Regions from separate parts of the Oceanobacillus sp. FSL K6-0251 genome, predicted to be linked through region 3. Evidence: riboswitches for the same ligand, from Rfam matches in the RefSeq annotation. Region 3 holds a riboswitch; each other region holds the start of a gene.
The links. A riboswitch is a leader RNA that binds a small molecule or an ion and turns the genes downstream of it on or off. The one in region 3 is predicted to bind preQ1.
Positions count from the first base shown of each region.

Region 1: it holds a riboswitch for preQ1, as region 3 does, so the genes downstream of both, MKY45_RS04325 (QueT transporter family protein) here and queC (7-cyano-7-deazaguanine synthase QueC) in region 3, are expected to answer to the same signal.
Region 2: it holds a riboswitch for preQ1, as region 3 does, so the genes downstream of both, queF (preQ(1) synthase) here and queC (7-cyano-7-deazaguanine synthase QueC) in region 3, are expected to answer to the same signal.

Region 1 is NZ_JBBORS010000001.1:863,635-865,958, reverse strand. Features, by position in the region: gene MKY45_RS04335 (ABC transporter permease) at 1-34, shown strand, start outside; gene MKY45_RS04330 (ABC transporter substrate-binding protein) at 52-1,038, shown strand; PreQ1 riboswitch class I at 1,234-1,278, shown strand; gene MKY45_RS04325 (QueT transporter family protein) at 1,287-1,769, shown strand; gene MKY45_RS04320 (DUF3891 family protein) at 1,899-2,324, shown strand, end outside.
Region 2 is NZ_JBBORS010000001.1:1,041,281-1,043,604, forward strand. Features, by position in the region: gene murB (UDP-N-acetylmuramate dehydrogenase) at 1-762, shown strand, start outside; PreQ1 riboswitch class I at 867-913, shown strand; gene queF (preQ(1) synthase) at 1,039-1,536, shown strand; gene MKY45_RS05225 (queuosine precursor transporter) at 1,583-2,218, shown strand.
Region 3 is NZ_JBBORS010000001.1:2,299,180-2,301,503, reverse strand. Features, by position in the region: gene queD (6-carboxytetrahydropterin synthase QueD) at 1-373, opposite strand, end outside; gene queC (7-cyano-7-deazaguanine synthase QueC) at 373-1,041, opposite strand; PreQ1 riboswitch class I at 1,124-1,169, opposite strand; gene MKY45_RS11600 (thioesterase family protein) at 1,421-1,894, opposite strand; gene MKY45_RS11595 (3-hydroxyacyl-CoA dehydrogenase NAD-binding domain-containing protein) at 1,881-2,324, opposite strand, start outside.

The DNA.
Region 1 (2,324 bases), 1.4 Mb from region 3:
CTCTGTTGCAAGAAAATGGGGCGTTGGAGCTTAATGGAAAGGATGAGGGATATGAAAAAAATATTATTCGGCCTGGGTGCGCTTCTTTTATTAGGAGCGGCAGGCTGTGGTTCAGAAGAAGCTGCCGATGAAATACACATTGGATATTTCCCTAATTTTACACATATTACTACGGTAGTTGCGCTGGAAAATGGTTACTTTGAAGAAGAAATGGGAGAAGAGGTAAATATCGAAACCTCCACATTCCCGGATGGCAGTGCCTTTATGGAGGCTATGTCCACACAGGATATCGACATTGGTACTGTTGGCCCGTCTCCGGCAACAACAACTTATTTAAGAAATCCGGAGCATGAAATCATTGCCGGAGCGGTGAATGGCGGGGCTGTCCTTGCCACTCGTGAAGATTCAGGGATTGAAAGCGTTGAAGATCTTGACGGCATGCGCGTAGCCATCCCGACGATCGGTTCCACGCAAGACATCATGCTGCGAAAAGCATTAGATGAAGTCGGACTCGGAGTAGATGACGATGGTGGAACCATTAGCTTAGTACCGCAGGCGCCTGCCGATACATCCACGCTGTTCCTGCAGGGTGACGTTGATGCTGCGGCCACACAGGAGCCTTGGGGCGTATACCTGGAAAATCAGGCAAACGCCGACATCCTCCTTGATGAAGAAGAATTTGCATGGGGTACAGAATCAACAACAACTGTTGTTACTGCGCGAAAATCATTTACGGAAAGCAATGAGGAATTAACACAGGCCTATTTGCGTGCCCACGCCAGGGCGGTAGAATTTATTGAAGAGAATCAGGAAGAAGCAGTTGAATTATTTGTCAATCACATTGAAGAAACGACAGGCAACGAGTTGGATTATGAGGAGACGCTGGAAGCAAGCGAACGTCTCAATCCGACGTATGAAATCAACGAAGAAGTGCTGCAGGAAATGGCAACGATCAGCTACGAAGCTGGGTATATGCAGTCAGATGAAATTGAAGGATTGGTTAATCGGACATTTTTGGAAGCAGCACTGGAAGAATAACCTGATAACGACGAACTCCCGATTTGACAGCCGGGGGTTTGTTTTTAGTTTCGTTTCTTTTCCATGATGTCACTTCATTTATTTTGTCCGCTCCCTGTTAAACTTGTTTTTATGTTTAAAGGCTTCGCGTTTTCCAAATCATTACATATACAAAACGATTGTTTTCCTTCTTCGATACTGGTATGATAGGCTAGGTTCAACGTGGTTCGTAACCATCCCACGCTAAAAAACTAGGAGGAAAACAGGATATGAATATAAGGACACTTGTGATTAACGGGATTATTGCAGCATTGTATGTCGCCGTATCCCTACTGGTCTCCCCAGTTGCATTTGGGGCGATTCAATTTCGAATATCAGAGATGTTTAACCATTTGATTATCTTTGATAAGCGTTACTTTTTCGGCATTACGATTGGTGTATTTGCATCTAATTTATTTTCAATGGCAGGCGGATTGGATCTTTTATTCGGGACAGCACATACCGCCATATCTTTAGGAATTATTATTTTCTTAAAAAAATATATTAAAAACAAGCTGACACTGCTATTTCTAAATACATTGATTTTCAGCTTTAATATGTTTATTATTGCCTTTATGCTAAATATAGCTTTACAATTACCGTTCCTGCTGACATGGCTTACAACCGGAATCAGTGAATTGATTGTTTTACTGATCGGCATTCCGATCTTCTATACTTTATATAAACGGATACATTTTGATAAAATGATATAATACAGAGAAAAAGACGGTGGAGAATGTAATCCATCGTCTTTTTTAAGAATGGAGAAGTAATTTTTTTAATGATATGAAAAGCTTCCTGGGGCTCTTTCGTTCTCCATGCAATCAATCACAAGGAAGGGAATGAGTAAAATGATTATCCGAAATCAGAACGGCCATTTTATTTTTATAACACAGGTAGACCATGCTTCTGTATCTGGAGAAATAGTTAAAAATCTGGCCTCGGGTTATTTCGAGCATACGCCTTATAAAGATTCTGTTATCTATGCAGCTTATCAGCATGACTGCGGCTGGGAGGCCTTTGACAAGCAGCCTTTTTGGAATGATCAGGCAAATCGTCCCTATTCCTTTATCGATTTTCCAGACATACCAAAAACCGTCTTGTACACGCAGGGTATTGAGCAGGTCCAGGAAAAGGACAGGTATGCCGCATTATTATGCAGTGAACATTATAAGCGTTTTCTCGTAACATCCACGCTCCCTGAAGCAAAAGCGTTTGTTCAGCAGGAAGCAGAGCGGCAGGAATGGCTGATCAGCAGGATGGATCAT
Region 2 (2,324 bases), 1.3 Mb from region 3:
CGCTTTGCTAATCAGGAAAATGTCCCATTTACAATGCTTGGAAATGGTTCTAATCTGATTGTGAAGGATGGCGGCATCCGCGGAATCGTTATGAACCTGCAGCAGCTGTCGGCTATTTGGAGAGAAGGAGATAAAGTTATCTCTCAGAGCGGAGCAAGAATTATTGATGCTTCCCGTTTTGCTTTAAATGAAGAGCTTGCCGGTTTAGAGTTTGCCTGCGGTATTCCAGGTTCCGTCGGCGGAGCGCTATATATGAATGCAGGTGCATATGGCGGAGAAATTAAAGATGCGCTGGAAAGTACGGTAGTTGCGACAAAGGACGGCGAACTGCTGACATTAACAGCAGAGCAATTAGATCTCAGCTATCGCACAAGTAACATCCCGGACAACGGTTATATTGTGTTGGAAGCAACATTCGCGTTAAAGCCCGGGAACAAAGAAGAAATTAAAGAAATGATGGATGATCTTACATATAAAAGAGAATCCAAACAGCCGCTCGAGTACCCGTCTTGCGGCAGTGTGTTCAAACGCCCGCCCGGTTTTTTTGCCGGCAAGCTGATCCAAGACTGTAATCTTCAAGGGAAGCAAATTGGCGGAGCAGAAGTCTCCACAAAGCATGCCGGTTTTATTGTAAATAAACAAAATGCAACGGCTTCCGAATATATTTCCTTAATTCAATTTGTTCAAGCGACGGTAAAAGAGAAATTTGATGTGCAGTTAGAGCGGGAAGTGCGGATTATTGGCGAGGATGTGGAAGGATAGCCTCATGGCACAGGTTCTGGCTGTGATAGAGGATGGCTGGGATAAAAAGAAAATTTGACATGCCTTTTATCTATTCTTATAATATGAAGTGTTATTTTAAACTTCAGGCAGAGGTTCTTAGCTTAAACCCTCTATAAAAAACTAAGGACAACTTGCGATTATCAAGCCGTGTTCCTTGGGAGCACGGCTTTTTCTATGTGAGGAAGTTTTGAACTGCAAGGTAATAGAAAATAACTGATTTCTGTTATCGTAATATATCTAAAGGAGGTGATGAGTATGGCAGGAAGAAGTGAGAAGGATCTTCAAGGAATTGAATTGCTGGGGAATAAAGAAACGAAATATGCGTTTGATTATACACCTGAGATTTTAGAAACATTTGATAATCAGCATCCAAATCGTGATTATTTTGTGAAATTAAACTGTCCGGAATTTACAACGCTTTGTCCGATAACGAATCAGCCGGATTTTGGGACGATTTATATCAGCTATATTCCAGATATCAAAATGGTAGAGAGTAAGTCTTTAAAATTATATTTATTCAGTTTCCGGAATCATGGTGACTTCCATGAGGACTGTGTCAATATTATTATGAACGATTTAATTGAGCTGATGGATCCGCGTTATATTGAAGTAAGAGGAAAGTTTACGCCCCGCGGAGGTATTTCCATCGACCCGTATTGCAATTATGGAAAAGCAGGGACAAAATTTGAAAAGATGGCAGAAAACCGGTTGATGCAGCATGATATGTATCCGGAAAAGATTGATAATCGATAGAGGGAAACTAAGATCCTTGCACCTTTGAAGAGAAGGGAACAGGAGAATGTATATTTATTTTAACGCCATCTTTGTTGGCTTATTATTATTGTCGAATGTCTTGTCGGTCAAATTGTTTCAAATGGGAAGTTTTGTATTGCCGGCTGCAGCGATTGTTTATGTGATTACGTATATGATAATGGATGTGGTTGGCGAGGTTTATGGAAAAAAAGCTGCCCGCAAAACGATACAAGCAGGATTTTTCACACAAATTATTGCAATGATTTTTATTTTTATTGCCATACACCTTCCGCCAGCAGCAGGTTTTCAGGAACAGGCTGCTTTTGAAACGATTTTTAACGGAAGCTTTCGCGTTATTTTAGCTAGTTTAGTTTCTTATTTTGTCAGTCAGCATTTAGGAGTATCTATCTTTCACCGCTTAAAGCACCGGCATGGAAGAAAGAAGCTGTGGTTACGTAATAGCTTATCAACGATGACCAGTCAGCTTTTTGATACCGTTCTATTTATTACGATTGCATTTTGGGGGATTGTTCCAACAGGTGTTTTAATCGGGATGATTGTATCGCAGTACATATGGAAGGTGATGGTGGCAATAATTGATACGCCATTTGTTTATCTTCTTGTACGGTGCATACGTAAATATGAGGTGAAAAACAAAGCGGAGTTGTTAGAAGCTTCTTGAGAAGATCAGCTGATGCCCTATCACTTTGAATAACCTATCATACCAAGAAACCAGCCAGACGGCTGGTTTTTTTAGGTTCAAGAATAGGAAAGCATATAAAAAATGC
Region 3 (2,324 bases):
CCTGAATTGCCGCTTCCATTTGTTCAAAAATCCAGACGACCATATTCTCAGCAGTTGTGTTCATTTTGGGCAATGTTTCATTTAAATAACGGTGATCTAAAAATGTTTCAATCTTGTTCTTCCAAATCTCTTTTATATCACCAAAATCAATTACGAAACCCACCTTATCTACAAAACCGCTGATACCGAATACAACCTGATACGTATGTCCATGCAGATTCTTACACTTCCCCTCATAACAATGAAGATGGTGCGCTGCATCGAAGGAAAACTCTTTACTTACCATCACGCGTTTTTGGTGATAGGCCAATTCTTCTCTATGAATATCTTTATCCAGCTTTTGCAGCTCTTCGACAATACGAAACCCGAACATTACTGATTCATCTCCTGTCTTCTAACTAAGTATTGGTCTAATCCACGCTGGCGTAATTGACATGCAGGACATTCTCCGCATCCTGCTCCTCTAACCCCGTTATAACAGGTCAACGTCCGTTCTCTGACATAATCAAAGGCTTGCAGTTCATCCGCTAATTCCCATGTTTCTGCCTTATCCAGCCACATTAATGGCGTATGAATCACAAAATCTTCATCCATGGATAGATTTAAGGTGACATTTAATGATTTGGTAAAGATATCCCGGCAATCCGGATATCCGCTGAAATCTGTTTCACAAACTCCCGTAATAATATGCTTGGCATCAATTTGCTTGGCTAGAATGGTTGCAAAAGAAAGGAACAGTAAATTTCTTCCCGGAACAAACGTATTCGGTATGCCGCCATCCTCTGCATTCTCTACTTCAATGTCCTCCCTGGTCAGCGCATTGGGCGCTAATTGATTCAGTAAAGACATGTCTAAAATATGATGTCTCAATCCCTGATCTCCAGCGATTTCCTTTGCCACCTCAATTTCTAAGCTGTGGCGCTGATTGTAGTCGAAGGTGACTAACTCTACATGCTCAAACTTTTCTAATGCCCAAAATAAACAGGTGGTGCTATCCTGACCACCGCTGAATACAACAACTGCTCGATTATTTTTTTCCATAAAAAAATCCCCTTTCCAATTTGAAAAAGAGAATTCTAAACACCCGAAAAATGCAAAAAACCATACCTAAGGCGCGGTATGGGTATCCTTAGTTTTTTATAGAGGGTGTTAGCTAGAACCTCTTCTACTTTGTATCGTAGATTTTATTCAATTTCTTTTACAATTGGCAGTATAACATATATTTCCTGATGATGTTATCCTGATTTCTTTTTTCAAACATGAAATTACGTTTCATCAACCAGTTTGGCTTTGCAGTGTTTGCTTTTTCTCTCTTTTTAATATTACAAAAGCTCCCTTTATTCGTTTCATTATCCACGATAAAGGGAGCATCATTACAGATTACTGCATGAAATTCTGCTTTCAGCTGCTATTGTATATTTTACTTTTTCTCACGAATCCCCATAAGCGTGTTTGCCCCTGCTGGCCAGTTTTCTTTTGCCAGTCTTGGAAATTGATTAATCCGTACATCAACAGATTCCGGAAACGGCGCAGGGCGTCCAGATGACTGATCTATCCCCATCACCATCTGTTCACTGGTTGCCACAGTATCATTTTCTTTGTTTTTCATTTCAAACCAAAGATGCACACGCTTTGCATCCCGGTTCAACACAGTGACCTTTGTAAGCAGCTCCTCGTTTTCATGCGCCTCTTTTACATATTTAATATGCGCTTCCAGCGTAAAAATGGTATAAGCACTTGCTTTTCGTCCTTCTTCATCCAGACCGATCACATCCATGAAAGCATCGAGGCTATAACTGAAAATCAATGCATAGTATGCATCGTTCAGATGTCCGTTATAGTCTACCCACGCACGTAACACATTGCCCTTCCATACTTGTTTACTTTCTGTCATAGGAGATCAGCCTTTCTGCCGGCCAGAAGCCTTCTTCCTCTAAAAGCCCCATTAATTTAATCAAGAAACGGTCCCGGCGATGTTCAAGGTCATCGATAGAAATCTCTCCGCTCTGTTCAGCAGTCCCTGAAATCACTTTTTCACTTAATTCTTCCGTCAGTTCAGGTGCCACTAAACGGGTCCAAGGCAGCTTCAATGCAGGGCCGAATTGTTCAAGCATGTGCCGCATCCCGTCCTTACCGCCTGCTAAATGAAGCGTTAGAAATGGTCCCATCAGTGCCCAGCGAAGACCAGGGCCGTAGACAATGGCTTTATCTACCTCTTCCGTTGTCGCTACGCCATCATTGACAATATGAAGCCCTTCACGCCAAATTGCTTCCATAAGCCGGTCGCCAATGTGGCCGTCAATTTCACCTTTCATCACAAGCGG